DNA from 3 places in the Enterobacter cloacae complex sp. HYC003_NIDB genome. Region 3 is predicted to be linked to each of the others. Evidence: predicted binding sites of a transcription regulator. Region 3 holds the regulator's gene; each other region holds the start of a gene.
The links. The regulator CRP, encoded in region 3, controls carbon source genes, mostly activating them, when cyclic AMP is high. The targets are predictions, from matches to a motif close to ATGTGANNNNNNTCACAT.
Positions count from the first base shown of each region.

Region 1: a site for CRP is predicted at 8,635-8,652, ahead of yrbN (protein YrbN). Genes of this name have one in related genera too.
Region 2: a site for CRP is predicted at 5,749-5,766, ahead of O1722_RS07595 (mannitol dehydrogenase family protein). Genes of this name have one in related genera too.

Region 1 is NZ_CP114220.1:573,333-583,683, forward strand. Features, by position in the region: gene nusA (transcription termination factor NusA) at 1-579, shown strand, start outside; gene infB (translation initiation factor IF-2) at 604-3,291, shown strand; gene rbfA (30S ribosome-binding factor RbfA) at 3,398-3,802, shown strand; gene truB (tRNA pseudouridine(55) synthase TruB) at 3,802-4,752, shown strand; gene rpsO (30S ribosomal protein S15) at 4,907-5,176, shown strand; gene pnp (polyribonucleotide nucleotidyltransferase) at 5,419-7,557, shown strand; gene nlpI (lipoprotein NlpI) at 7,667-8,551, shown strand; gene yrbN (protein YrbN) at 8,659-8,739, shown strand; gene O1722_RS02780 (DEAD/DEAH family ATP-dependent RNA helicase) at 8,732-10,351, shown strand, end outside.
Region 2 is NZ_CP114220.1:1,602,124-1,612,474, reverse strand. Features, by position in the region: gene fruK (1-phosphofructokinase) at 1-687, opposite strand, end outside; gene fruB (fused PTS fructose transporter subunit IIA/HPr protein) at 687-1,817, opposite strand; gene setB (sugar efflux transporter SetB) at 2,176-3,357, shown strand; gene O1722_RS07610 (YkgJ family cysteine cluster protein) at 3,354-3,608, opposite strand; gene yeiP (elongation factor P-like protein YeiP) at 3,773-4,345, shown strand; gene uxuA (mannonate dehydratase) at 4,462-5,652, opposite strand; gene O1722_RS07595 (mannitol dehydrogenase family protein) at 5,858-7,324, shown strand; gene O1722_RS07590 (CobW family GTP-binding protein) at 7,448-8,434, shown strand; gene O1722_RS07585 (phosphatase PAP2 family protein) at 8,468-9,181, shown strand; gene mepS (bifunctional murein DD-endopeptidase/murein LD-carboxypeptidase) at 9,597-10,166, shown strand; gene O1722_RS07575 (cyclic di-GMP phosphodiesterase) at 10,294-10,351, shown strand, end outside.
Region 3 is NZ_CP114220.1:402,551-412,901, reverse strand. Features, by position in the region: gene O1722_RS01855 (biotin-independent malonate decarboxylase subunit beta) at 1-363, opposite strand, end outside; gene mdcC (malonate decarboxylase acyl carrier protein) at 356-655, opposite strand; gene O1722_RS01845 (triphosphoribosyl-dephospho-CoA synthase) at 665-1,522, opposite strand; gene mdcA (malonate decarboxylase subunit alpha) at 1,522-3,177, opposite strand; gene O1722_RS01835 (hydrolase) at 3,406-4,425, shown strand; gene O1722_RS01830 (YheU family protein) at 4,425-4,643, shown strand; gene O1722_RS01825 (phosphoribulokinase) at 4,674-5,543, shown strand; gene O1722_RS01820 (OsmC family protein) at 5,630-6,034, opposite strand; gene crp (cAMP-activated global transcriptional regulator CRP) at 6,345-6,977, shown strand; gene O1722_RS01810 (YccS/YhfK family putative transporter) at 7,035-9,122, shown strand; gene argD (bifunctional acetylornithine/succinyldiaminopimelate transaminase) at 9,119-10,339, opposite strand.

The DNA.
Region 1 (10,351 bases), 170 kb from region 3:
ACCATGGATATCGCTGTAGAAGCGGGCAACCTGGCGCAGGCGATTGGCCGTAACGGTCAGAACGTACGTCTGGCGTCACAGCTGAGCGGCTGGGAACTCAACGTGATGACCGTTGATGACCTTCAGGCCAAGCATCAGGCTGAAGCCCACGCGGCGATCGATACCTTCACCAAATACCTGGACATTGACGAAGACTTCGCCACTGTGCTGGTTGAAGAAGGTTTCTCTACGCTGGAAGAACTGGCCTACGTGCCAATGAAAGAGCTGCTGGAAATTGACGGTCTGGATGAACCAACCGTTGAAGCCCTGCGTGAACGCGCTAAAAACGCACTGACCACCCTGGCGCTGGCTCAGGAAGAAAGCCTTGGCGATAAGAAGCCGGCTGATGACCTGCTGAATCTGGAAGGTCTTGATCGTGCGATTGCGTTCAAGCTGGCTGCCCGTGGTGTTTGTACGCTGGAAGATCTCGCTGAGCAAGGCGTTGATGACCTGGCCGATATCGAAGGTTTAACCGACGAGAAAGCCGGCGAACTCATCATGGCCGCACGTAATATTTGCTGGTTCGGCGACGAAGCGTAATAAACTGTAGCAGGAAGGAACAGCATGACTGATGTAACTGTAAAATCGCTGGCTGCTGAGATTCAGACCTCCGTGGACCGCCTGGTACAGCAATTTGCTGATGCAGGGATCCCGAAGTCCGCTGATGACTCGGTGACCGCGCAAGAAAAACAAACCTTGTTAGCGCACCTGAACCGTGAACACGGCTCTACGCCTGACAAGTTAACGCTACAGCGTAAAACGCGTAGCACGTTGAACATCCCTGGTACCGGTGGCAAAAGCAAGTCGGTACAAATTGAAGTCCGCAAGACGCGCACCTTTGTAAAACGTGATTCGCAAGAGGCAGAACGCCTTGCCGCGGAAGAGCAGGCACAGCGTGAAGCGGAAGAACAAGCTCAGCGTGAGGCAGAAGCCACTGCCAAACGTGAAGCAGAATTAAAAGCTGAACGTGAGGCCGCAGAAAAAGCGAAACGCGACGCCGGTGAAAAAGCGAAGCGTGACGCTGCGGAAAAAGACAAAGTGAGCAATCAACAGACCGACGAAATGACCAAAACTGCCCAGGCTGAAAAAGCCCGCCGTGAAAATGAAGCTGCCGAGCTGAAGCGTAAAGCGGAAGAAGAAGCCCGCCGCAAGCTTGAAGAAGAAGCTCGCCGCGTCGCCGAAGAAGCGCGTCGCATGGCAGAAGAAAACGAGAAGAACGGTGTGAATACCGCTGAACCAACTGAAGATACCAGCGATTATCACGTCACCACGTCTCAGCATGCGCGTCAGGCAGAAGACGACAACGACCGCGAAGTTGAAGGTGGTCGTGGACGTACTCGCAGTGCAAAAGCTGCGCGTCCTGCGAAAAAAGGTAACAAACACGCCGAATCAAAAGCTGACCGTGAAGAAGCGCGTGCAGCGGTTCGCGGCGGTAAAGGCGGCAAGCGTAAAGGTTCCGCTCTCCAGCAGGGCTTCCAGAAGCCTGCTCAGGCCGTTAACCGTGACGTTGTGATCGGCGAAACCATCACCGTTGGCGAACTGGCTAACAAGATGGCGGTGAAAGGCTCTCAGGTCATCAAAGCGATGATGAAACTGGGCGCAATGGCCACCATCAACCAGGTCATCGACCAGGAAACCGCACAGCTGGTTGCCGAAGAGATGGGCCACAAAGTTATCCTGCGTCGTGAAAACGAGCTGGAAGAAGCAGTCATGAGCGACCGTGATACGGGCGCAGCGGCTGAACCGCGCGCACCGGTTGTGACCATCATGGGTCACGTTGACCACGGTAAAACCTCTCTGCTTGACTACATTCGTTCTACTAAGGTTGCCTCCGGCGAAGCGGGTGGTATTACCCAGCACATCGGTGCTTACCACGTAGAAACCGAAAACGGCATGATCACCTTCCTGGATACCCCAGGCCACGCAGCGTTTACCTCAATGCGTGCTCGTGGTGCTCAGGCAACGGATATCGTTGTTCTGGTTGTTGCTGCCGACGATGGCGTGATGCCACAGACCATTGAAGCTATCCAGCACGCGAAAGCGGCGCAGGTGCCTCTGGTTGTCGCAGTTAACAAAATCGATAAGCCAGAAGCCGATATGGATCGCGTGAAGAACGAACTGTCCCAGTACGGCGTTATGCCGGAAGAGTGGGGCGGTGAAGCGCAGTTCATCCCTGTATCTGCAAAAGCAGGTACCGGTATCGACGACCTGCTGAACGCTATCCTGCTTCAGGCTGAAGTTCTGGAGCTGAAAGCGGTTCGTAAAGGTATGGCGAGCGGCGCGGTAATCGAATCCTTCCTGGATAAAGGTCGTGGTCCGGTTGCAACCGTTCTGGTTCGCGAAGGTACTCTGCACAAGGGCGACATCGTTCTGTGTGGTTTCGAATACGGTCGCGTTCGTGCGATGCGTAACGAACTGGGTCAGGAAGTGCTGGAAGCGGGTCCGTCCATTCCAGTGGAAATTCTCGGCCTGTCCGGTGTTCCGGCTGCCGGTGACGAAGTCACCGTGGTACGTGACGAGAAGAAAGCGCGTGAAGTCGCTCTGTATCGTCAGGGTAAATTCCGTGAAGTGAAGCTGGCTCGTCAGCAGAAATCTAAACTCGAGAACATGTTCGCCAACATGACCGAAGGCGAAGTTCACGAAGTGAACATCGTTCTGAAAGCGGACGTTCAGGGTTCTGTGGAAGCGATCTCCGACTCCTTGCTGAAACTGTCTACCGACGAAGTGAAAGTGAAGATCATCGGTTCTGGCGTAGGTGGTATCACCGAAACCGACGCAACCCTGGCAGCAGCGTCTAACGCGATCCTGGTTGGCTTCAACGTTCGTGCTGACGCATCTGCGCGTAAAGTGATTGATGCTGAAAGCCTGGATCTGCGTTACTACTCCGTCATCTATAACCTGATTGACGAAGTGAAAGCAGCGATGAGCGGCATGCTGTCTCCTGAGCTGAAACAGCAGATCATCGGTCTGGCTGAAGTACGTGACGTGTTCAAATCACCGAAATTCGGTGCGATCGCGGGCTGTATGGTTACCGAAGGGACCATCAAGCGTCACAACCCAATCCGCGTACTGCGTGACAACGTGGTTATCTACGAAGGTGAGCTGGAATCCCTGCGCCGCTTCAAAGATGACGTTAACGAAGTCCGTAACGGCATGGAATGTGGTATCGGCGTGAAGAACTACAACGACGTTCGCGTTGGCGATATGATCGAAGTGTTCGAGATCATCGAAATTCAGCGTACCATCGCGTAATCTTCGTCAACTGAAGAGTAATTAGCGTAGGCCGGGTAAGCGAAGCGCCACCCGGCAGTAATTTTAAAAAGGGGCTTAAGCCCCTTTTTTGTCTGGAGAATTTATTATGGCGAAAGAATTTGGTCGCCCACAGCGCGTCGCGCAGGAGATGCAGAAAGAGATCGCTCTCATTCTGCAACGTGAAATCAAAGATCCACGCGTGGGTATGATGACCACCGTGTCTGGCGTGGAAATGTCCCGCGACCTGGCGTACGCCAAAGTGTTTGTTACTTTCCTGAATGACCAGGATGAAGACGCCGTGAAGAACGGCATTAAAGCGTTGCAGGAAGCCTCTGGTTTCATCCGCTCTCTGCTTGGCAAAGCAATGCGCCTGCGTATCGTGCCAGAGCTGACCTTCTTCTACGACAACTCGCTGGTTGAAGGTATGCGTATGTCCAACCTGGTGACCAGCGTGGTGAAACATGACGATGAGCGTCGTGTTAACCCGGCGGACGACAGCAAGGAGGACTGATGAGTCGTCCTCGTCGTCGCGGTCGTGACGTGCATGGCGTGCTGTTGCTGGATAAACCACAGGGCGCATCCAGCAACGACGTGCTGCAAAAAGTGAAGCGTATTTATAACGCCAACCGTGCAGGGCACACTGGCGCGCTGGATCCGCTGGCAACCGGCATGCTGCCGATCTGCCTGGGGGAAGCGACAAAGTTTTCCCAGTACCTGCTGGATTCGGATAAGCGCTACCGCGTGATTGCCAAACTGGGCCAGCGCACGGATACCTCCGATGCAGATGGCCTGGTGGTGGAAGAGCGCCCGGTGACCTTCAGCGCGGAGCAACTTGATGCGGCGCTGGACAGCTTCCGTGGTGATACGCTACAGGTGCCGTCGATGTATTCGGCGCTGAAATATCAGGGCAAAAAGCTCTACGAATATGCGCGTCAGGGCATTGAGGTTCCGCGTGAAGCTCGTCCGATTACCGTGTATGAGTTGCTGTTCATTCGCCACGAAGGTGATGAACTCGAGCTGGAAGTACACTGTTCGAAAGGGACCTATATCCGCACCATCATTGATGACCTCGGTGAAAAGCTGGGCTGCGGCGCGCATGTGATTTATCTGCGTCGTCTGGCGGTCAGCAAATATCCGGTCGAACGCATGGTGACGCTTGAGCATCTGCACGCCCTGGTTGAGCAGGCGCAAGCGCAGGGCGTTGCGCCTGCCGATCTGCTGGACCCGCTGCTGATGCCAATGGACAGTCCGGCAGTGGACTTCCCGGTTGTTAATCTTCCTTTAACATCGTCCGTTTACTTTAAGAACGGAAACCCGGTTCGCACATCGGGGGCGCCGCTTGAGGGCCTGGTACGCGTGACGGAAGGTGACGAAGGGAAATTCATCGGTATGGGCGAAATGGACGGCGAAGGGCGTGTGGCGCCGCGTCGTCTGGTCGTCGAATATCCGGTCGAAGCGTGACGGTGATAACGCCTCACCTTGCGATAAGCAGGGGAGACGAGTAGAATATCGCCGCTTAACGCCTGGTAAATTGTTTAACAATCTGCGGGGCGTACATGGGATAGCTGAATTAGAGATCGGCATCCTTACATTCTTTATACTTTGGAGTTTGAAAATGTCTCTAAGCGTTGAAGCTAAAGCTAAAATCGTTTCTGAGTTTGGTCGTGGTACTAACGACAGCGGTTCTACCGAAGTTCAGGTTGCACTGCTGACTGCACAGATTAACCACCTGCAAGGTCACTTTGCAGAGCACAAAAAAGATCACCACAGCCGTCGTGGTCTGCTGCGTATGGTTTCTCAGCGTCGTAAACTGCTCGACTACCTGAAGCGTAAAGATGTTGCACGCTACACCGCGCTGATCGAGCGTCTGGGCCTGCGTCGCTAATTCTTGCGAGTTTCAGAAAAGGGGGCCTGATGGCCCCTTTTTTCAACCAGACGGCAGCAATTCAATGGAAACTATTGTATTGTTGCTATAAATGATCTTCATTGCAGAGGTTCGCGCGGCTAATGAGAGGCTTCACCCATGGGGGTGTCGGTTGTCATTAGTCGCGAGGATGCGAAGAAGGTCGGGTTAAATCGTCAGCACACCTGAGGTGTGCTTTCAAACATTTAAGAAAGGACAGAATTTTGCTGAATCCGATCGTTCGTAAATTCCAGTATGGTCAGCATACCGTCACGCTGGAAACCGGCATGATGGCGCGTCAGGCTACTGCTGCCGTTATGGTAAGCATGGATGACACCGCTGTATTCGTTACCGTAGTTGGCCAGAAAAAAGCTAAACCAGGTCAGGACTTCTTCCCTCTGACCGTTAACTACCAGGAGCGTACCTACGCTGCCGGTAAAATCCCGGGTGGCTTCTTCCGTCGTGAAGGCCGTCCAAGCGAAGGCGAAACCCTGATCGCGCGTCTGATTGACCGCCCGGTTCGTCCGCTGTTCCCGGAAGGCTTCGTAAACGAAGTTCAGGTTATTGCGACCGTTGTTTCCGTTAACCCACAGGTTAACCCGGACATCGTTGCTATGATCGGCGCATCTGCGGCCCTGTCACTGTCTGGTATTCCATTCAATGGCCCAATCGGTTCCGCGCGCGTTGGCTACATCAACGACCAGTACGTACTGAACCCAACTCAGGAAGAGCTGAAAGAGAGTAAGCTGGACCTGGTTGTTGCCGGTACTGAAGCAGCGGTTCTGATGGTTGAATCCGAAGCTGAACTGCTGAGCGAAGATCAGATGCTGGGCGCTGTGGTATTTGGCCACGAGCAGCAGCAGATCGTTATCCAGAACATCAACGACCTGGTGAAAGAAGCCGGTAAACCACGTTGGGACTGGCAGCCAGAAGCGGTGAACGACGCGCTGAACGCACGCGTTGCTGCACTGGCAGAATCTCGTCTGAGCGACGCATACCGCATCACCGACAAACAGGAGCGCTATGCTCAGGTTGATGTGATCAAATCTGAAGTGACCGCGACCCTGGTTGCCGAAGACGAAACGCTGGACGCTAACGAGATTGGCGAAATCCTGCACGCCATCGAGAAAAACGTTGTTCGTAGCCGCGTCCTGGCAGGCGAGCCGCGTATCGATGGTCGTGAAAAAGACATGATCCGTGGTCTGGACGTGCGTACTGGCGTACTGCCACGTACTCACGGTTCTGCGCTGTTCACCCGTGGTGAAACGCAGGCGCTGGTAACCGCGACCCTGGGTACCGCACGTGACGCACAGATCATCGACGAACTGATGGGCGAGCGTACTGACAGCTTCCTGTTCCACTACAACTTCCCTCCGTACTCTGTGGGCGAAACCGGTATGGTTGGCTCACCGAAGCGTCGTGAAATTGGTCACGGTCGTCTGGCGAAGCGCGGCGTGCTGGCAGTGATGCCAGAAGCAGACAAATTCCCGTACACCGTACGTGTGGTGTCTGAAATCACCGAATCCAACGGTTCCTCTTCTATGGCTTCCGTGTGTGGTGCCTCTCTGGCGCTGATGGATGCAGGCGTGCCAATTAAAGCCGCCGTTGCGGGTATCGCAATGGGTCTGGTGAAAGAGGGCGACAACTACGTTGTTCTGTCTGACATTCTGGGCGACGAAGACCACCTGGGCGATATGGACTTCAAAGTAGCGGGTTCCCGTGACGGTATCTCTGCCTTGCAGATGGATATCAAAATTGAAGGTATCACCAAAGAGATCATGCAGGTTGCTCTGAACCAGGCTAAAGGTGCGCGTCTGCACATCCTGGGCGTGATGGAACAGGCGATTAATGCGCCGCGTGGCGACATTTCTCAGTTCGCTCCACGTATCCACACCATCAAGATCAATCCAGACAAGATCAAAGATGTTATCGGTAAGGGCGGTTCTGTTATCCGTGCACTGACCGAAGAAACGGGCACCACCATCGAAATCGAAGATGACGGTACTGTGAAAATCGCAGCAACCGACGGCGAGAAAGCGAAATACGCTATCCGTCGTATCGAAGAGATCACGGCAGAAATCGAAGTGGGCCGTATCTACAATGGTAAAGTGACCCGTATCGTTGACTTTGGCGCATTCGTTGCCATCGGTGGCGGTAAAGAAGGTCTGGTACACATCTCTCAGATCGCTGACAAGCGCGTTGAGAAAGTGACCGATTACCTGCAAATGGGTCAGGAAGTACCGGTGAAAGTTCTGGAAGTTGACCGCCAGGGCCGTATCCGTCTGAGCATTAAAGAAGCAACCGAGCAGTCTCAGCCTGCTGCGGCACCGGAAGCCCCGGCTGCTGAACAGCAAGGCGAGTAAGGTTGCCATTTGCCCTCCGCGCAGGCGGAGGGCTTATTATCAGGCAGGACGCCTTGTTAAGCCGCCGGGGGACAGGACGTTCATCAATAGTTGTCTTCGGGAGTGGGAAATGAAGCCTTTTTTGCGCTGGTGTTTCGTTGCGACAGCTTTAACGCTGGCAGGATGCAGCAACTCTGCCTGGCGTAAGAGCGAAGTCCTCGCAGTGCCATTGCAACCGACTTTGCAGCAGGAAGTCATTCTGGCACGCATGGAACAAATACTTGCCAGTCGGGCTTTAACCGATGACGAACGCGCACAGCTTTTATATGAGCGCGGAGTGTTGTATGATAGTCTCGGTCTGAGGGCACTGGCGCGAAATGATTTTTCACAAGCGCTGGCGATTCGACCTGATATGCCTGAAGTATTCAATTACTTAGGCATTTATTTAACGCAGGCAGGCAATTTTGATGCTGCCTATGAAGCGTTTGATTCTGTACTTGAGCTTGATCCAACTTACAACTACGCGCACTTGAATCGCGGTATCGCATTGTATTACGGCGGTCGTGATAAGTTAGCGCAAGATGATCTGCTGGCGTTTTATCAAGACGATCCTAATGATCCTTTCCGCAGCCTGTGGCTTTACATCGTTGAGCAGAAGCTCGATGAGAAGCAGGCCAAAGAAGCACTGAAACAGCGCTTCGATAAATCGGACAAGGAACAGTGGGGATGGAACATTGTCGAGTTCTACCTGGGCAACATTAGCGAAGCAACGCTGATGGAACGCCTCAAGGCGGACGCAACGGATAACACCTCGCTCGCTGAGCATCTCAGTGAAACCAACTTCTATTTAGGTAAGTACTACCTAAGTCTGGGGGATATGGACAGCGCTACGGCACTGTTCAAATTAGCGGTTGCTAACAACGTACATAACTTCGTTGAGCACCGTTATGCATTGTTGGAATTATCGCTCTTGGGCCAGGAGCAAGACGACCTGGCAGAATCGGACCAGCAATAGCTGACGACATAAACATCAGCCCGTAATCTTTTGATTGCCATCACCTTCACTGGTGAGGGCGTTGTTGTTCGTCAATACACCTAATTTGAGCCGGTTCACACTTTTCAATGAAAATTGCTAATCATTTTCACGATGAGCTAAGTAGACTGGCCGCCATTAATATCGAGGCACTTGTACTACATGGCTGAATTCGAAACCACTTTTGCAGATCTGGGCCTGAAGGCTCCTATCCTTGAAGCCCTTAACGATCTGGGTTACGAAAAACCATCTCCGATCCAGGCTGAGTGTATCCCACACCTGCTTTCTGGTCGTGACGTGCTGGGCATGGCCCAGACTGGTAGCGGTAAAACCGCAGCATTCTCGCTGCCGCTGCTGAACAACATTGATCCGGACCTGCGCGCGCCGCAGATCCTCGTCCTGGCTCCAACCCGTGAACTGGCTGTTCAGGTTGCTGAAGCCATGACGGAATTCTCTAAACATATGCGCGGCGTAAACGTGGTAGCCCTGTACGGCGGCCAGCGTTATGACGTGCAGTTACGCGCCCTGCGCCAGGGTCCACAGATTGTTGTCGGTACGCCGGGCCGTCTGCTGGATCACCTGAAGCGCGGTACCCTGGACCTCTCTAAACTGAGCGGCCTGGTACTGGACGAAGCCGATGAAATGCTGCGTATGGGCTTCATCGAAGACGTAGAAACCATCATGGCGCAGATCCCGGAAGGTCATCAGACCGCTCTGTTCTCTGCAACCATGCCAGAAGCGATCCGTCGCATTACCCGCCGCTTCATGAAAGAGCCGCAGGAAGTGCGTATTCAGTCCAGCGTGACCACTCGCCCGGACATCAGCCAGAGCTACTGGTCTGTATACGGCATGCGCAAAAACGAAGCGCTGGTGCGTTTCCTGGAAGCGGAAGATTTTGATGCGGCGATTATTTTCGTTCGTACCAAAAACGCGACCCTGGAAGTGGCTGAAGCCCTGGAGCGTAGCGGCTACAACAGCGCAGCGCTGAACGGCGACATGAACCAGGCCCTGCGTGAGCAGACTCTGGAGCGTCTGAAAGACGGTCGTCTGGATATCCTGATTGCAACCGACGTGGCAGCACGTGGCCTGGACGTTGAGCGTATCAGCCTGGTTGTAAACTACGATATCCCAATGGACTCCGAGTCTTACGTTCACCGTATCGGCCGTACCGGTCGTGCGGGTCGTGCAGGCCGTGCGCTGCTGTTCGTTGAGAACCGCGAGCGTCGTCTGCTGCGTAACATTGAACGCACCATGAAGCTGACCATTCCAGAAGCCGAGCTGCCAAACGCAGAACTGCTGGGCAAACGCCGTCTGGAAAAATTCGCCGCGAAAGTACAGCAGCAGCTGGAAAGCAGCGATCTGGATCAGTACCGTGCGCTGCTGTCCCAGATCCAGCCTGTCGCTGAAGGCGAAGAGCTGGACATGGAAACCCTGGCCGCAGCACTGCTGAAAATGGCGCAGGGCGAACGTAGCCTGATCGTGCCACCTGATGCGCCGATGCGTCCTAAGCGTGAGTTCCGTGACCGTGACGATCGTTTCGAACGTCGTGGCGACCGTAACGACCGTGGTCCACGCGGTGACCGTCCAGAGCGTGGTGGTGAAGACCGTCCACGTCGCGAGCGTCGTGACGCTGGCGAAATGGAACTGTATCGCATTGAAGTGGGCCGTGATGATGGTGTTGAAGTTCGTCACATCGTTGGCGCGATCGCTAACGAAGGCGATATCAGCAGCCGTTACATCGGTAACATCAAGCTGTTCGGTTCCCACTCCACCATCGAGCTG
Region 2 (10,351 bases), 1.2 Mb from region 3:
GGCACCTTCTGCACCCAGCGAAATCACCACGTGAGCGATACCCTGCTCGCGCAGCGCATGGGCAGCGTCAATCACATCCTTTAATTCTGGCAGCTTACGGCCCGCCCAGATCTCCAGTTCGCGGCGGTTAGGCTTAACCAGCCATGGCGAGGCTTTCAGACCGGCGACCAGCGCGTCGCGGCTGCTGTCGAAAATAATGCACGGGCACTGGCTGCGCAGGCGCGTCATCCAGTCGGTGAACGCTTCCGGGCTGACGCCGGACGGCAGACTGCCGCTGACGCACACCATGTCAAACTGGCCCAGCCAGCTCAGGGAATCGGCAACAAAGCGCTCCCAGTCAGCCGGGGTCACTTCGAAGCCGGAGAAGTTCAGATCGGTCACTTCACCGTCTTTCTCGGTCAGCTTAACGTTGATGCGGGTACGGCCCTGCACAACCTGAAAACGGTTAGCGATGCCCAGTTCACTGAACAACTGCTGAAAACCATCCTGGTTGTCTTTACCGAGGAAGCCGCCTACGGTGACGTCGATGCCGAGATCTTTCAGCACCTTCGCCACGTTAATCCCTTTTCCTGCGGCATGCAGGCCGGTCGTCCGCACCAGGTTGACTTCGCCACGCTCAATTTCCGGGCAGAAGCCCACCAGATCGTAAGCCGGGTTCAGCGTAATGGTCGCAACACGTCTGCTCATTATGCGCCCTCCCCCAGACCGGCCGCGATGGCGTCGCCAATCGCTTTCAGCGCCTGTTCAGCATCCGCACCCTGCGCGGTAAAGCGCAGACGATGGCCTTTCTTCACGCCCAGCGCGACAACTTTCATCAGGCTGCGCCCGTTGGCTGGTTTACCCGAACCGTCCAGATTGGTCACGGTGATCTCACTTGCAAATTGTTTAATGGTATTCACCAGCATGGTGCCCGGACGGGCATGCAGGCCGTGTTCGTTACGCACCACGTACTCTGCGCTCAGCAGGTCATCCGTCAGCGCATCGTCGCTGGTCAGCAGGGCCAGCACCGTCGCCGCGTCTGCGTTCAGCAGTTTTTCAGCTTTATTGTTCAGCAGCAGTTCGCCCAGACGCTTCAGCACGGATACCGGCTGATCGTCCGCCATGGCGACCGTTACCAGCATCGCGGCGCGTTCGCCGTCTGTCTCAAAGGCAACCGCAGCACGGCTGACCGCGATAGCGCTACGCAGGTTGCCTTCAGCACTGTCGTTCAGCCAGATGCCCTGACCCAGGTTTAATGGCTTATCATTGATGGCGCACGTCACAAAAGTGGTATCTGCCGCTCCCACTTCTTTCAGGCGGGCCGCGTTCAGCGCCTGGAGCGTCAGCAAATCGGACGCAACGACGTCCAGCGTCAGGGTTTCATTATCCAGCTTCAGCGCTTCGCTCTGTTTTTCGCCCATCAGCAGGGCACGCAGCTCTTCAGCAGTGGTGGCGGATTTAAGCTGTTCCGCGACGGCATCATCACTCAGCACGTGCGTCAGCTGACGCAGCAGGCCCAGGTGTTCGTCACCGCTGGCCGCGATGCCAATCGCCACGTAAGCCACCTGACCCTCGCCCCACAGCACGCCCTGCGGGAACTGGAAGACCTGCACGCCGGTTTTCAGCACCTGATCGCGGGTGTCCGTGGTGCCGTGCGGAATTGCAATACCGTTACCGAGGAAGGTGGAGGTCTGCTGTTCACGCGCCAGCATGCCGTTGACGTAGCCGTCAGCCACGTTGCCAGCCTGCACGAGCGCAGCGGCGACCTGGCGAATAGCCTCTTCTTTATTCCCGGCCTGTTCGCCCGGGTGAATATCCTGAACAGATAACTGGAACATGATTCTCCTCTCCTGCTGAAATTGAATCGTTTCAGCTTAACTGAGAAACCAGGCGCTAACCTGCTTCTTCAGGACAGGCAAGATAGCGCTGAAACGTTTCAAGAAGTCTTGTCTTTTCTACAAAAGGTTGCAAGAAAAGTTACATTTCTTGTTGCAGAATTTAGAAGTGCAGCACATTTCTTCTTCAGTCGGGAGGTTTTTGCTGATGTTCAGCAAACAGGTTCAGCACGCTTCAGCGAAACGGCGATAAACTGAAATGCTATTTTGATTTATTGTGGCAATCTTGATTTTGCCCTCTGTTTATTTAATGACAGGCGGCGTAAACTCCGCCTCTCTCTGTTACTCGCAAAGACTGAACATGCATAACACCTCCGCTGCCGCCTCACCAAAGCCTTTTGATTTGACGTCAACGGCGTTTTTGATCGTTGCTTTTCTCACCGGTATTGCCGGTGCGTTACAAACGCCTACGCTGAGCCTGTTTCTGACCAACGAAGTTCATGCCCGCCCGGCGATGGTTGGCTTCTTCTTCACCGGGAGCGCCATCATCGGCATTTTCGTCAGCCAGTTTCTAGCCGGGCGTTCAGACCGCAAAGGCGATCGCAAAAGCCTGATCGTTTTTTGCTGCCTGCTCGGGGTGTTTGCCTGCCTGCTGTTTGCCTGGAACCGTAACTACTTCATTCTGCTGTTCGTGGGCGTCTTCCTGAGCAGTTTCGGCTCGACCGCCAACCCGCAGATGTTCGCCCTTGCCCGCGAGCATGCCGACCGCACCGGGCGAGAAGCGGTGATGTTCAGCTCGATACTGCGCGCGCAGGTGTCGCTGGCGTGGGTGATTGGCCCCCCGCTCGCCTACGCGCTGGCGATGGGTTTTGGCTTTACGGTGATGTACCTCAGCGCAGCCGTGGCCTTCGTGGTATGCGGCGCAATGGTCTGGTTCTTTCTGCCCTCCATGCGCAAAGAGCCGAAAGTGGCGACCGGTACGCTGGAAGCTCCGCGACGTAACCGGCGCGACGCGCTGCTGTTATTCATTATCTGTACGCTAATGTGGGGAACCAACAGCCTCTATATCATTAATATGCCGCTGTTTATTATTGATGAGTTGCATCTGCCGGAGAAGCTGGCCGGGATCATGATGGGAACCGCCGCGGGGCTTGAGATCCCCACCATGCTGATTGCGGGCTATTACGCGAAGCGCTTCGGCAAGCGCTTTTTGATGCGCGTCGCCGCCGTAGCCGGGCTGCTGTTTTATGTCGGTATGCTGACGGTTCATACGCCAGCCCTGCTTCTTGCTTTACAGCTGCTGAACGCCATTTACATCGGTATCCTGGCCGGTATCGGCATGCTCTACTTCCAGGATCTGATGCCGGGTCAGGCAGGCTCTGCCACCACCCTTTATACTAATACCACCCGCGTGGGCTGGATTATTGCAGGCTCACTGGCGGGCGTTGTGGCTGAAATCTGGAACTATCATACGGTGTTCTGGATTGCGCTGGTGATGTGCGTCCTGACGCTGAGCTGCCTGACGCGAATCAAAGACGTTTAAGGCGCGGTGAGCGCTTCCAGCTCAAGCAGATAAGTGATGGCCTGCTGGCGCGTACTGCCGCACATTTCGGCGGTTGGCTGGAGCCCGGAGCACACCTTCGGGCGCAGGGGCGAGCCAAAGATCATGCACAGGTTAGTGTCAGAGAGCTGAACGCAGCGGGTATTGGCAGGCTTGCCCTCCGGCATGCCTGGAATGGGGCTTGAGATGGACGGTGCGGTACAGCACGCGCCACAGTCGGAACGACAATCCATACATGCTCTCTGTTGGTGGCAGATGCCCGCGCAGTCGGGCATTGCGCGCACAGTAACACCTTTTATGTATTGATAGCAAAACCCACGAATTCCGCTTGCCTGAAAGGCCGCGCGCGAGTAATTTGGCGCGATATTTTTTACCTCCCGTAAACAGGATTACTGCAATGCCAAGAGCGAACGAAATTAAGAAAGGTATGGTACTGAATTACAACGGCAAACTGCTGATTGTGAAAGATATCGATATTCAGGCACCCAGCGCCCGTGGCGCAGCAACGCTGTACAAAATGCGTTTCTCCGATGTCCGCACCGGCCTGAAAGTGGAAGAACGTTTTAAAGGCGACGATATCGTCGATACCGTGACCCTCACCCGTCGCTACGTTGATTTCTCCTACATCGACGGCAACGAATACGTGTTCATGGATAAAGAAGATTACACCCCGTATATCTTCACCAAAGATCAGATCGAAGAAGAGCTGCTTTTTATTCCTGAAGGTGGGATGCCGGACATGCAGGTGCTGACCTGGGATGGCGTGCTGCTGGCGCTGGAGCTGCCTCAGACCGTTGATCTGGAAATCGTTGAAACGGCGCCGGGCATCAAAGGCGCGTCTGCAAGTGCGCGTAACAAACCGGCTACCCTGACTACCGGTCTGGTCGTACAGGTGCCAGAATACCTGTCAGCGGGCGAGAAAATCCGTATCCATATCGAAGAAAAACGCTATATGGGTCGTGCTGACTGATTGCGGCGTTTGCCGGGTGGCGGCTGCGCCTTACCCGGCCTACAAAAACACAAAAACCGGCCTCAGAGCCGGTTTTTCGTAGGCCCGGTAAGCGTAGCGCCACCGGGCGATCAGGCTTAAAGAAGTTCAGGATACTTCGTCATTTTCAGCGCCAGCTCGATACCGCGCACTTCCGCCATCCCTTTCAGACGGCCAATCGCCGAATACCCTGGATTCGTTTTCTTGCGCAGATCGTCCAGCATCTGGTGCCCGTGATCCGGACGGAACGGGATTGGACGCACATCCCCCGCCTGCTTACGACGTACCTCTTCAGAGAGAATGGCATCCACCACCGCAACCATGTTCACGTCGCCGCCAAGATGGGCTGCTTCGTGGAAGGTTTTCGGGTTCTCTTCACGGCAGGTTGCACGCAGGTGGGTGAAATGAATGCGATCGCCGAAGGTTTCGATCATCCGCACCAGATCGTTATCCGCCCGCACGCCATACGAGCCCGTACACATGGTAAAGCCGTTGTAGATGCTGTCCACCGTCTCTTTCAGCCACTGCATATCTTCAATCGTAGACACGATACGCGGCAGGCCGAGGATAGGGCGCGGTGGATCGTCAGGATGAACCGCCAGCCGCACGCCGACTTCTTCTGCCACCGGCACAATAGCGCGCAGGAAGTGCGCCATGTTTTCACGCAGCTGGTTTTTATCGATATCGCCATATTCCGCCAGGCGCGCGCGGAACTGATCGAGGGTATAACCCTCTTCCGCCCCCGGCAGGCCCGCGATGATATTGCGAACCAGCTTCTCAATGTCCGCTTCACCGGCGGCATTGAACCACGCCAGCGCCTGCTGCTGCTCTTCGGCGGTGTAGTCTGCTTCCGCCCCCGGACGCTTCAGAATGTGCAGTTCGAAAGCCGCAAAAGCGATTTGATCGAAACGCAGCGCCTTCGAACCATCGGCCATTTCATATTCCAGGTCGGTACGCGTCCAGTCCAGGATCGGCATAAAGTTGTAGCAGACGGTATCAATACCACAGGCTGCCAGGTTACGAATGCTCTGCTGATAATTCGCAATCCAGATATCACACTCACCGGAGTGGGTTTTGATATCTTCGTGAACCGGAATACTTTCCACAACAGACCAGGTTAACCCCTTCTCTGCCAGCTGAGCCTGACGCTTTTGGATTTCCTCCACCGGCCACACCTGACCGTTCGGAATATGATGCAGCGCCGTGACCACACCCGTTGCGCCAGCCTGACGCACATCATCAAGAGAAACCGGATCGTTCGGCCCGTACCAACGCCAGGTTTGTTCCATTGCCCCACCCTCTCAAGTTGTTATACCAATATGTGTTACCTCAATGACGACTACCATACATTTTTAATCGAAGTGGTCAATACAGCACGCGGCATTGATTGATCAAACTCACATAACAGGGATATTTACGGCTTACCAATTTAATTTGTTGTCATATAACTTTACACTGGCATTGTTAATTAATGGTTAATCAGGTGTGTATTACATGAAGACTATTGCCTCCACCGCGCTTCCTGCTCATGTCCAGCAGCCCCGCTACGATCGCGAGCAGTTACGCTCCCGCATCGTCCATTTCGGTTTTGGCGCGTTCCACCGGGCGCATCAGGCGTTGTTAACAAACCGGGTACTGAATGCCAAAGGAGGCGACTGGGGAATTTGTGAGATTAGCCTCTTTAGCGGCGATGTCCTTATGGGCCAGCTCCGGGCGCAGGATCATCTGTTTACCGTGCTGGAGAAAGGTGCCGAAGGCAATCAGCCCATTATTATCGGTGCGGTAAAAGAGTGCCTGAACGCCAAACTCGACTCGCTGGCAGCCATTATTGAGAAATTCTGCGAACCGCAGGTGGCAATTGTCTCCCTCACCATTACCGAAAAAGGCTACTGTATCGATCCGGCGACGGGAAAACTGGATATGCGGAACAGCCGCATCCTGCACGATCTCGAGCACCCGTCTGAGCCGCATTCCGCGCCGGGTATTCTGGTTGAAGCCCTTCATCGCCGCCGCGAGCGGGGCCTGCCGGCGTTTACCGTGCTCTCCTGCGACAATATTCCCGACAACGGCCATGTGGTGAAAAATGCCGTTCTCGGCATGGCCGGAAAGCGTTCCGCAGAGCTGGCCGCATGGATCGAGGCGCACGTGAGCTTCCCTGGTACCATGGTCGACCGAATCGTGCCCGCCGCCACCGACGCCTCACTCGCGGAAATCACCCAGGAACTTGGCGTTGAGGATCCCTGCGCCATCAGCTGTGAACCGTTCATTCAGTGGGTAGTGGAAGATAACTTTGTCGCCGGGCGTCCGGAGTGGGAGGTGGCAGGCGTACAGATGGTTGAGGATGTCCTGCCCTGGGAGCAGATGAAGCTGCGGATGCTGAACGGCAGCCACTCCTTCCTCGCGTATCTGGGCTACCTTGCCGGCTACGCGCACATAAATGAATGTATGCAGGACGACAGTTTCCGCGAGGCTGCCCGCAGGCTGATGCTGAATGAGCAGGCCCCTACGCTGCGCATCACCAACGTTGATCTGACAGCCTATGCTGACAGCCTGCTTGACCGCTTCGCCAACCCGGCCCTACAGCATCGTACATGGCAAATCGCCATGGACGGCAGCCAGAAGCTGCCTCAGCGCATGCTGGAGGGGATCCGCATGCATCTTGAGCGTAACACCGCCTGGCCATTACTGGCGCTGGGGGTGGTGGGCTGGATGCGCTACGTCAGCGGTACGGACGAACAGGGCAACGCCATTGACGTACGCGATCCGCTGAGCGACAAGTTTCAGGCCATTGTCGCTACCAGCAGCGACGCAGAACGCGTTAGCGCCCTGCTGACGCTAAATGAAATCTTTGGCGACGACCTGCCGCAAAACCCTGTCTTTGTCGAGGCAATCACCAGCGCGTACCAGCGCCTCGTCCGGCTCGGCGCGCGCCAGGCCGTTATCGAAACGTTAAAAATTTAGCGATTATTGCGTTTAAGGCGAACGGTTTTATGCTCCGTTCGCCCTCCCTCTTCTCAATGCCCGATTTTTTCGTCAGGATGATAGATAGTTGTTACTACATCACAATTATTTATCGGAGCGCACGTGACCAAAACCAACCTGATCACCGGTTTTCTCGGCAGCGGTAAAACTACGTCCATTCTGCATTTGCTGGCCAATAAAGACCCGGCGGAAAAGTGGGCCGTGCTGGTCAACGAATTTGGCGAAGTGGGGATCGACGGCGCGTTGCTCGCCGACAGCGGCGCGATGGTGAAAGAGATCCCGGGCGGGTGTATGTGCTGCGTGAATGGTCTGCCGATGCAGGTCGGGCTGAATACGCTGCTGCGTCAGGGCAAGCCGGACCGTCTGCTGATTGAGCCCACCGGGCTGGGGCATCCTAAGCAAATCCTTGATTTACTGACCGCCCCGGTATACGAGCCGTGGCTTGAGCTGCGTGCGACGCTTTGCCTGCTCGACCCCCGCCAGCTGCTGGATGAAAAAGCGATCAATAATGACAATTTCCGCGACCAGCTCGCCTCGGCAGATATTATCGTGGCGAATAAATCCGATCGCGCGACGGCTGAGAGTCAGGCCGCGTTCCAGTCCTGGTGGCAGCAGGCTGGCGGTGGACGTCAGTATGTGCAGACGACCCAGGGCAACATTGATGGCGCCCTGCTCGACCTTCCCCGCCTCAACCAGACGCAACTGCCTGCCAGCGCTGAGCATTCGCATAGCCACGGCGCGAAGCAAGGCCTGGCTGCACTGAGCCTGCCGGAGCATCAGCGCTGGCGTCGCAACCTGAACAGCGGCCAGGGGCATCAGGCCTGCGGGTGGATCTTCGATGCCGATACGGTTTTCGACACCATTGGTATACTGGAATGGGCGAGACTCGCGCCGGTTGAGCGGGTAAAAGGGATCATGCGCACTCCGGATGGTCTGGTGCGCATTAACCGTCAGGGCGAGGATTTCTTTATTGAAACCCAGAACGTCGCGCCACCCGACAGCCGGATAGAGTTAATTAGTGCGGTTAATACCGACTGGAATGCCCTCCAGTCAAGCCTGTTGAAGCTTCGTTTAAGTTTGGGCGGCTAACGTTGCCCCTGATTTCACACATTGCTGAAGACTATGACGACTCGACTTCCTGCTATTTTATTGCTCAACGCTGCCGGCCTGGCGATCTTTTTCTCCTGGTATATCCCGGCGGATCACGGTTTCTGGTTCCCGCTGGATTCCGGGCTGTTCCACTTCTTTAACCAGGCGCTGGCGAAGAGTGAAGCCTTCCTGTGGCTGGTGGCGATCACCAACAACCGCGCGTTTGACGGCTGTTCGCTGCTGGCAATGGGCTGTCTGATGCTCTCCTTCTGGCTGAAGGAAGACAAAACGGGTCGTCGCCGTATTCTGATTATCGGCCTGGTGATGCTGCTGACGGCCGTGATTATTAACCAGCTGGCGCAGCATCTGATGCCGGTTAAACGCGCCAGTCCTTCGCTCTTTTTCCCGAATATTAACCGCGTCAGCGAGCTGCTTCATATTCCAACCAAAGATGCCTCGAAGGACAGTTTCCCGGGCGACCACGGTATGATGCTGCTGATTTTTGCAGGCTTCATGCTGCGCTATTTTGGTAAAAAAGCCTTCACCATCGCCCTGGTTATTGTGGTGGTATTTGCATTCCCGCGGGTGATGATTGGCGCTCACTGGCTGACAGATATCGCCGTAGGCTCCCTCACGGCGGTGTTAATTGGTTTACCGTGGGTGCTGATGACCCCACTCAGCGATCGCATAATAGGCATTTTTGATCGCTATCTTCCTGGCAAATTTAAACAAGCTGGAAACAAATAAATAACGAAAATTAACACCATTCATCAGGGATCGTTTTCGATCCCTGCGTCACTTCTTTTCGGCGTCATTCAACGCTGTCATCACCCCGTCATACAATTCGTGATAAAAATGAAGCAATTGCAGGGATTACCGATATGAATGGCGGCATTTTGAGCAATTCCGCGCTGTAACTTTGTGTATCACATTTTCTTATAAAAAAACGGACTTTTTTGCTCGCAATACCCCGTGCAATCGGTTAACCTCGAACTCGTTTTGCCCCACTGAGATAATTATTATCATGGTGAATAATTTTGTGCGTTGAGCCACAGTTTTCACCATAAAGAATTGTCTCATTGTGAACAGATTATTAGTCTCGTCACGGTTGGCATTTTTATAACGATATTTTCGTTAAGGACTTCAAGGGAAAACAAACAAAATGGTCAAATCTCAACCAATCTTGAGATATATCTTGCGGGGGATCCCGGCGATTGCAGTGGCGGTTCTGCTTTCGGCATGTAGTACGACGAACACCGCGAAGAATATGCATCCTGAGACGCGTGTTGTGGGAATGGAAGATTCCTCTTCACTGCAAGCCTCTCAGGATGAATTTGAAAATATGGTACGTAATCTCGACGTTAAGTCGCGTATTATGGATCAGTATGCTGACTGGAAAGGCGTGCGTTACCGTCTGGGCGGCAGCACCAAGAAAGGCATCGATTGTTCCGCATTCGTACAGCGTACGTTCCGTGAACAGTTTGGGTTAGACCTTCCGCGTTCTACTTATGAACAGCAGGAAATGGGCAAATCCATTTCGCGCACTAAACTGCGCACGGGCGATTTAGTCCTGTTCAGAGCGGGTTCAACCGGTCGACACGTTGGCATCTATATCGGTAACGATCAGTTTGTCCATGCTTCCACCAGCAGTGGTGTGACGATTTCCAGCATGAACGAACCTTACTGGAAGAAGCGCTACAACGAAGCTCGCCGCGTTCTGAGCCGTAGTTAATATTGCTGTCGTATCGTTGGTTATCCCTTGGCTGGCGATACGATAAAAAAAGCACTGCTCCGGCAGTGTTTTTTTTTGCCCGTTACACTGATAACTATCCAGCGGCATTTCAGGAATCACGACATCTATGTTTACCCGCTACTTCTCCAGCAACCGCAAGATTCTGTTTCTCAGTTTCCTTACGG
Region 3 (10,351 bases):
GTTGGCTTCCTGCAAACGTACGCCGCCGGTTTCGAGGCACAGCACCGCCTGAGTCGGAATGCCGTTGCGGTTATCTTCCGCCGCCAGCTCCAGCGCTGCCGCCATTTTGGCGCCGGACACTTCGCCCATGCTGCCGCCCTGGAAGGTGCCTTCAATCGCCACCACCACCGCAGGCTGGCCGTTGATGGTCCCTTTCGCGACCACCATGCCGTCATCGGCCTGAGGAACAATCCCCTGTGGCCCAAGCCACGGAGAGATAATGCCTTCAAACGGATCCAGCAGTTCGCGGTAGCTGCCGTCGTCGAGCAGCGCCTGCGCACGCTGGCGCGCTTTTAATTCGATAAAGCTGCTGTCATCACGCATGGTTCACCCCTTCAAAAACCTGTTCGATACGAATGCGTGCCACGCCCGGCGTCGCGCCGAAGTCGTGGATGGTCAGCTTACCGGCGGGCAGGCTGCTGACGGTTTGCAGGCGGTTGAACAATGCCTCCCAGCGCCCGCGGCTGTTGTCGACGGAGGTGGTGATATCAATGGTTAAGGTCTGGCCCGGTTCGGCGGTGAAAAGCACCTCCATATCCCCGGAACCGACGACCCCTGCCAGCGCCCTGCCGCTTACTTCGCGGCTGGCGGGCACGGTCAATGTGATTTTTTCCATAACATCCTCTTAATGCTTTGAATAGGGCGTTTCGGCGCGGTCAAGAAACAGCGTGGCGGCAAGCAGGTCTGCGGCTCCGCCCGGCGAGGCGTTAAGCGCCAGCATCTGACGGTCTAACCGCGCCAGCGCCTGCTGCCCGGCGAGGGTTGCGCATCCTCCGGCGTTCAGCACCGCACGGGCGCCGTTCTGCATGGCGTCCAGCCCCTCCATGCCGGCGCGCGACAGCACGCAGGTGTCGGTGAGCGAGGTCATGATCGCCATCAGCGCGTCGAGTCTGGCCTGCGTTTCGCTGCTGCCGTTGAGACGGCTGAGGCGAAGCTGCGGCAGCGCGCGCTGCATGATGTGCGGAAACGCCTGCTGAGCCTCTTCACGCGCGCCCGGCACACGGTAGCGGTGCGTAACGCGTAACCCCTTGCTGAACACTTTCGGCGCCGCGTCATCCGGCAGCTTCGCCAGCTGAGCGGCGGTGTTCGCGACGGTTTGCGCCCGGGCATCGCCGCCCAGCATCGCCACCGCGCTCACCAGCAATCCCAGCGCCCAGATCGCGCCACGGTGCGTGTTCACGCCGTCGGTAGCGGCCATCATCTGCCGTTCACCTTCGCGACCCAGGCGGCCAACGGTTTGCCTGAGGGCAATATCCGCCGGACGCTGCCAGCTCTGCTGCGCCAGCGCCTGAAACGTGGGGGTCAGGCTGTGAGCGGAGCGCTCCATCAGCGCAAGCGATAAATCGTGGTGCGCGCCGTTCCCCCGGCTGTCCACCAGACCGGGCTTCGGGCTTAAACGTGCTTCGTCAATCAGACACTGCGTGGCGGTTCGCGCCAGCCATTCGGCACCGCCTTCAACCTGGATCTGGGGCAGAAGTTTCATTACCAGCTCCGGAATTTCGCAGGTGGGTTGTAAAGACCGCCGGACCATTCCACCAGGTCCGCGACGCTACCGGCCGCCAGCAGCGAACGGGTGGCATCGGTGCGGCGAATGCCCATATCTTCCGGATACACAACCTTGCCGCTCTGGCGCAGTTCCGCCACGCGTTTGGCGTCAACGCCCAGTCCGATATCGGTGATACCCGCCACGGCGGCGACCATGGCGCGACGCTCTTCAAGATCTTTCGCCCGGTAGAGGTAAGCAATCCCCTCTTCCGTCAGCACGTGGGTGACGTCATCGCCGTAAATCATGACCGGCGCCAGCGGCATACCGGAGGCTTTCGCGACCTCAACGGCGTCGAGTTTTTCCACGAAGGTTGGCTTCACGCCCGCCTGGAAGGTTTCCACCATCTGCACAACCAGCTTTTTACCGCGCTGCATCGGGTCAGGCTCGGTGATCATGTTCAGCCAGGCCGGTGTGGCGTGGCGACGACCGTGCGGATCGTGGCCCATGTTTGGCGCGCCGCCGAAGCCGGAAAGACGGCCGCGAGTCACGGTTGAGGAGTTAGCGTAACCGTCGACCTGTAGCGTGGAGCCGATAAACATATCGACCGCGTACTGACCTGCCAGCTGACAGAAGGCGCGGTTAGAGCGCATGGAGCCGTCGGCACCGGTAAAGAACACGTCAGGACGGGCGCGGATGTACTCTTCCATTCCCAGCTCGCCGCCGAAGCAGTGGACGCTCTCCACCCAGCCGCTTTCGATGGCCGGGATCAGCGTTGGATGCGGGTTCAGGGTCCAGTGTTTACAGATTTTGCCTTTGAGTCCGAGTTGTTCGCCGTAGGTTGGCAGCAGCAGCTCGATCGCTGCGGTGTTAAAGCCAATCCCGTGGTTCAGGGACTGCACCTGGTGTTCAGCGTAGATGCCTTTAATCGCCATCATCGCCATCAGGATATGTTCCTGTTTGATCAGGCGCGGGTCGCGGGTGAAGAGCGGTTCGATAAAGAACGGCTTATCGGCAACCACCACAAAATCAATCCACGAGCCCGGAATATCCACACGCGGCAGGTCGCACTCGTCGTCCACCAGCTCGTTCACCTGCGCGATGACGATGCCGTCATGGAACGCGGCGGCTTCCACCAGCGCCGGAGTATCTTCGGTACTCGCCCCGGTATAGAGGTTGCCTTTGCGGTCCGCTTTAAAACCGGCAATCAGCGCCACGTTTGGCGATAGGTCGACGTATAAACGTGAGTAGAGTTCGATGTAGGTGTGAATCGCCCCGATTTCGAGCTGACCATCCTCCAGCAGTTGGGAGATTCGCAGGCTTTGCGTACCGGAGAAGGAGAAGTCCAGCTTGCGGGCGATGCCTTTCTCAAAGATGTCCAGATGTTCGCTGCGGCCCACGCTCGGCATGATCATATGCAGATCGTGCACGATTTGCGGGTTCACTTCCGCCAGTGAACGGGAAAGGAAATCCGCCTGCTTCTGGTTGTTGCCTTCCAGAACGACTTTGTCGCCTGGTGCGATCAGTTTTTCCAGCATGGCGACAAGATCGCCGGTTGGCAGTACCTTGCCCTGCACCGGTACGGACGCCAGACGACGCGCTTTCTCACTGCGTCGGGTGTTCCATTGCCGGGTGGGTGTTTGCCCAGATAACATTATTAACCTCCTGATTCAGCACATCATTCTGATTTGCTTAACGTTGAGTAAAGTGTGCGCTCTGGTGAGAAAGGCATCAATTAAGCGTAGAGCCAAATCATTAGCCTGAGAGTAATAATCAAGGTAAATATTTGTGATCGGGATCAGTTCATGTTTCGGAAAAACGGGCTAAACGGGGTACAATTCGGAAGGTATAGTTAATTTCTGACAAGAATCAGCATCGCCCTTATGACCCAAATCATTCCCTCAGACTTCGACATTGCAGCCGAAGAGAGCGCAGAGTTCGTGCCCATGCGCGGTGTGGCTAACCCTCACCTGCAAACCATGCTGCCGCGCCTGATCCGCCGCAAGGTACAGTTTACCCCGCACTGGCAGCGCCTGGATTTGCCGGATGGCGACTTTTTGGATCTCGCCTGGAGCGAAGATCCGGATCGGGCCAGACATAAACCCCGTCTGGTGGTGTTTCACGGTCTGGAAGGCAGCCTGCACAGCCCTTACGCACACGGTCTCATTGAGGCGGCGAAAGCCCGCGGCTGGCTTGGGGTAGTGATGCATTTTCGCGGATGCAGCGGCGAGCCTAATCGTCAGAAACGTATTTATCACTCGGGTGAAACCGAGGACGGTACCTGGTTCCTGCGCTGGCTAAGAGACAATTTCGGCGAGGCGCCAACGGCAGCGGTGGGGTATTCGCTGGGCGGCAATATGCTGGCCTGCCTGCTGGCGAAGGAGAGCGACGCCGTACCGCTGGATGCGGCGGTGATCGTCTCTGCGCCCTTTATGCTGGAGCAGTGCAGCTATCATATGGAAAAGGGGTTTTCGCGAGTGTACCAGCGCTACCTGCTCAACCTGCTGAAAGCCAACGCCGCGCGCAAGCTGAAGGCCTATCCGGATACGCTGCCTGTAACGCTGCAACAGCTCAAACGCGTGAAGCGCCTGCGCGAGTTTGATGATTTGATCACCTCGAAAATTCACGGCTTTGCCGATGCGATTGACTATTACCGTCAGTGCAGCGCCATGCCTTTACTGAACCAAATCACGAAACCTACGCTGATTATCCACGCCAAAGATGATCCGTTTATGGATCACCACTCGATTCCGGCGCCCGATCATCTGCCGGCCAACGTGGAGTATCAGCTCACCCAATTCGGCGGACACGTCGGCTTTGTCGGCGGCACGCTGCGTCGGCCAAAAATGTGGCTTGAGACGCGTATTCCCGACTGGTTAACGGCTTATCTGGACGGTAAATAATGATTATTCCCTGGCAGGATCTCTCTCCCGACACGCTCGATAATCTGATTGAAAGCTTTGTCTTGCGCGAAGGCACCGATTATGGTGAACATGAACGTTCGCTTGAACAAAAGGTCAACGATGTTAAGCGCCAGCTTAAAAGCGGCGACGTGGTGCTGGTATGGTCCGAACTGCATGAGACGGTCAATATCATGCCACACAACGCGTTTCACGGCTGATCTTTACACTTTTCCAGTCAGGGAGTTGCTATGTCTGCCAGACATCCGGTTATTGCCATTACGGGTTCGAGTGGGGCGGGAACCACTACCACCAGCCTCGCCTTCCGCAAGATCTTCGCCCAGCTTAACTTACGGGCGGCAGAGGTAGAAGGCGACAGCTTTCACCGCTACACGCGCCCGGAGATGGATATGGCCATCCGCAAGGCGCGCGATCTGGGTAAACACATCAGCTACTTCGGCCCGGAGGCGAATGACTTCGGCCTGCTGGAGCAAACCTTCCGTGAATACGGGCAAAGCGGTACCGGGCAGTCCCGCAAGTATCTCCACACCTACGATGAAGCCGTGCCCTGGAACCAGGTCCCCGGCACGTTCACGCCCTGGCAGCCGCTGCCGGAACCGACTGACGTGCTGTTTTACGAAGGATTGCACGGCGGCGTGGTGACGCCTCAGCACGATGTGGCGCGCCACGTGGATTTGCTGGTGGGGGTGGTGCCGATTGTTAACCTTGAGTGGATCCAGAAGCTGACGCGTGACATGAGCGAGCGCGGCCATTCGCGAGAGGCGGTCATGGACTCGGTGGTGCGCTCCATGGAAGATTACATCAACTTCCTGACGCCGCAGTTCTCCCGAACCCACATTAACTTCCAGCGCGTCCCCACCGTGGACACCTCCAACCCGTTCGCTGCAAAAAGCATCCCTTCCCTGGACGAGAGCTTTGTGGTGATCCACTTCCGCAACCTGGAAGGCATTGATTACCCCTGGCTGCTGGCGATGCTACAGGGTTCGTTTATTTCGCACATGAATACGTTAGTGGTACCGGGCGGAAAAATGGGGCTGGCAATGGAGCTGATCATGACACCGCTGGTGCAGCGGCTGATGGAAGGAAAGCAGATCGCGTGAATTGTTTTGCCCGGTGGCGCTGCGCTTACCGGGCCTACGGGCGTGCTTTTGTAGGGCGGGTCAGCGAAGCGCCACCCGCCAAAAAATTAAGCCGCGATCACTTCATAAGAATGGGTGATTTTTACCGCTTTCTCCAGCATTAGCGCCACAGAGCAGTATTTCTCCGCAGACAGGTCAACCGCACGCGAGACCGCCGCATCCTTCAGTTCTTTGCCGGTGACGATAAAGTGCAGATTAATATGCGTAAACAGGCGTGGCGCCTCTTCGCGACGTTCTGACGTCAGCTTCACTTCACAATCGGTCACGTCATGACGGCCTTTTTGCAGGATCGACACCACGTCGATCGCGCTGCATCCGCCCGCCGCCATCAGCACCATTTCCATCGGGCTTGGCGCTTTATCGCCGGAGTTGCCATCCATCAAAACCTGGTGCCCGGAAGCAGACTCGCCCAGGAACGTTAACCCTTCAACCCATTTCACACGCGCTTGCATATTCACTCACTCCAACGTTGCATTTTTTATGACAGATTACGTGTACGTTACATTTCTCGCAACGGAAGGCGACCTGCGTCATGCTGAAGCGAGACACCAGGAGACACGCGGCGAAAGCTATGCTAAAACACTCTGGATGCTACAGTAATACATTGACGTTACACATGTATGCAGAGGACATCAAACTTTACTGGCTGCGAAACGTTACGACAGCCGACTTCCCAGGTATGGGTAAGAATTCGATTGCAACCCCAGAGTCCGGATGCATCTTATGACTCTGGTGACAGCTTATAACAGAGGATAACAGCGCATGGTGCTTGGCAAACCGCAAACAGACCCGACTCTCGAATGGTTCTTGTCTCATTGCCACATTCATAAGTACCCATCAAAGAGCACGCTGATTCACCAGGGTGAAAAAGCGGAAACGTTGTATTACATCGTTAAAGGCTCGGTGGCCGTGCTGATCAAAGATGAAGAAGGGAAAGAGATGATCCTTTCTTATCTGAACCAGGGCGATTTTATCGGTGAACTGGGCCTGTTTGAAGAAGGCCAGGAACGTAGCGCCTGGGTTCGTGCAAAAACAGCATGTGAAGTGGCTGAAATTTCTTACAAGAAATTCCGTCAGCTGATTCAGGTCAACCCTGACATCCTGATGCGTCTTTCTTCCCAGATGGCACGCCGTCTGCAAGTGACCTCTGAGAAGGTGGGTAACCTCGCCTTCCTGGACGTGACCGGTCGTATCGCGCAGACGCTGTTGAACCTGGCGAAACAGCCAGACGCCATGACCCACCCTGACGGTATGCAAATTAAAATTACCCGTCAGGAAATCGGTCAGATCGTCGGCTGCTCCCGTGAAACAGTGGGCCGTATCCTGAAGATGCTGGAAGACCAGAACCTGATCTCTGCCCACGGTAAAACTATCGTGGTCTACGGAACCCGTTAATTTCGGTCAAACGGCGTGCCGCCGCAGGGTGGCACGCCGTTTTTGTCTCTACTCCTCATGTGGCGCAGGCTGATCTATCACCCGGAAGTTAACTACGCACTACGACAAACGCTGGTGTTGTGTCTTCCCGTGGCCGTGGGCCTGATCCTCGGACATCTTCAGCAAGGCCTGCTGTTTTCCCTCGTGCCCGCCTGCTGCAACATTGCCGGTCTGGATACACCGCATAAACGCTTTTTTAAACGTCTGATTATTGGCGGCAGCCTGTTTGCCGGCTGTAGCCTTGCCGTACAACTCTTACTGGCCCGCGACATTCCTCTGCCGTTGATCCTGACCGTGCTGGCGATGACGCTCGGCGTCACCGCCGAAATCAGCTCGCTGCACGCCCGGCTGCTTCCCGCGTCGCTGATTGCCGCCATCTTCACCTTAAGCCTTGCGGGCAATATGCCGGTGTGGGAGCCATTGCTGATCTACGCCCTCGGCACGCTGTGGTACGGGCTGTTTAACTGGTTCTGGTTCTGGCTGTGGCGGGAACAGCCGCTGCGCGAATCCCTGAGCCTGCTCTACGTGCAGCTTGCTGAATACTGCGAAGCAAAATACACCCTGCTCACTCAACATACCGACCCGGAAAAATCCCTGCCGCCGCTGCTGGCGCGCCAGCAAAAAGTGGTGGATCTGATCAGCCAGTGCTATCAGCAGTTGCACATGCTTGCCGCCAACAAAAATCATGAATACAAGCGGCTGCTGCGAACCTTCCAGGTCGGGCTGGATTTGCAGGAGCATATCTCCGTCAGCCTTCATAATCCGGAAGAGGTGCAAAAGCTGGTGGAGCGCAGCCATGCGGAAGCGGTGATCCGCTGGAACGCGCAGACCGTCGCGGCCCGCCTGCGGGTGCTGGCTGACGATATCCTCTATCACCGCTACCCGACGCGCTTTAACATGGACAAACAGCTCGGCGCGCTGGAAAAGATTGCGCGTCAGCACGCGGATAACCCGGTCGGGCAATTTGCTGCCTGGCATTTCAGCCGCATCGCCCGGGTGTTACGCACCCAGCGCCCGCTTTATGCCCGGGACCTGATGGCCGATAAGCAAAAACGGCTGCCGCTGCTGCCCGCGCTCAAAAGCTATCTATCACTGAAATCTTCCGCCCTGCGCAATGCCGCGCGGATCAGTGTGATGCTGAGCATCGCCAGCCTGATGGGAATGGCCCTGCACCTGCCGAAACCCTACTGGATCTTAATGACCGTGCTGTTTGTCACCCAGAACGGCTATGGCGCCACGCGGGTGCGCATTCTGCATCGGGCGGGCGGTACGATGGCGGGGCTGATTATCGCGGGCGTGACGCTGCACTTCCACGTGCCGGAAGGCTATACCCTGGCCGGTATGCTGGCAATCACGCTGGTGAGCTACCTGATCATCCGCAAAAACTACGGCTGGGCGATGGTGGGCTTTACGGTGACGGCGGTGTATACCCTGCAACTGCTCACGCTTAACGGGGAACAGTTTATTATTGCCCGGCTGGTCGATACGCTAATTGGCTGCCTGATCGCCTTTGGCGGCATGGTCTGGCTGTGGCCGCAGTGGCAAAGCGGGCTGCTCAGGCAGAACGCCCACGACGCGCTCGAAGCTGACCAGCAGGCCATTCGTCTTATTCTGAGCGATGACCCGCAGCCCTCTCCGCTGGCCTACGAGCGCATGAAGGTCAACCAGGCGCATAACGCCCTGTTCAACTCCCTTAACCAGGCCATGCAGGAGCCGGGCTTTAACGCGCACTATCTGGCTGACATGAAGCTGTGGGTCACGCACAGCCAGTTTATCGTCGAGCACATCAATGCCATGACGACGCTGGCGCGGGAGCACACGATGCTGACGACGGATCTGGCGCAGCGCTATTTGCAGTCGTGTGAAATTGCGTTGCAGCGCTGTCAGCAGCGTCTGGAGTATGACGCGCCGGGCGAGTCAGGGGATTCGAACATTCTGGAAGCGCCGGAGACGCTGACCCACGGGCCGATGAGCACCCTTGAGCAGCATTTACAGCGCGTTCTCGGGCACCTGAACACCATGCACACCATTTCGTCGGTGGCATGGCGTCAGCGCCCGCATCACGGGATTTGGTTAACGCGCCGGTTAAAACGAACCGCGTATTAGCCGCTGACGATCTTCGCGACCGCCGCGGCAAAACGGGTTAATCCGTCTTCGATGTCTTTGTCTTCCACCACCAGCGATGGCGCAAAGCGCATCACGTCCGGCCCGGCGTTGAGCACCATGACGCCTTCGTGCGCGGCGGCGTGCAGGAAATCGCGCGCGCGGCCTTTGTACTGCGGCTTCAGTTCGGCGCCGATCAGCAGCCCCATCCCGCGGATGTCGCTGAAGACATCAAACTGTTGGTCAATCTGCTGGAGATGTTTCACAAACAGGTCGCGTTTCGCATTCACGCCATTCAGGACGTCCGGCGTATTAATGATGTCGAACGCCGCACCCGCCACGGCGCACGCCAGCGGATTACCGCCGTAGGTGGAGCCGTGTGAGCCCACATGAAATGCGGAAGCGATATCCTGGGTGGTGAGCACCGCACTGACCGGGAAACCGCCGCCGAGCGCTTTCGCGCTGGTCAGAATATCCGGCGTTACGCCGTAGTGCATATAAGCAAACAGGTCTCCGGTACGCCCCATCCCACACTGCACTTCATCAAACACCAGCAGCGCCTGGTGCTCGTCGCACAGCTCGCGCAGCCCTTGCAGAAATTCCGGGGTGGCCGCCGTGACGCCGCCTTCCCCCTGAATGGGCTCGACCACCACGGCACAGGTGTGATCGTCCATCACCGCTTTAACGGCGTGGAGATCGTTAAACGGCACGTGGATGATATCCGCAGGTTTCGGACCAAAGCCGTCGGAATACTTCGGCTGGCCGCCAACGGAAACGGTAAAGAAGGAGCGTCCGTGGAAGGCGTTATGGAAGGCGATGATTTTGGTTTTGTACGGGCTATGACGCGTGGTTGCGTAGTAGCGCGCCAGCTTAAAGGCGGTTTCGTTGGCTTCGGTGCCGGAGTTCATAAACAGCACGCGTTCGGCGAAGGTGGCATCGATGATCTTACGCCCCAGACGCAGCGCCGGTTCGTTGGTGAACACGTTGCTCGTGTGCCACAGCGTTTCGCCCTGCGTTTTCAGCGCGTCCACCAGCGCAGGATGGCAATGGCCCAGCGCCGTCACCGCAATACCGCCTGCGAAATCAACATACTCGTTGCCCTGCTGATCCCAGACGCGGCTGCCTCTCCCTTTCACCGGGATAAACTCAGCCGGTGCATAAATCGGCAGGATCACTTCATCGAATGTCGCGCGGGTAATTGCTGGTTGTTCAGTTGCCATGTCATGACCATC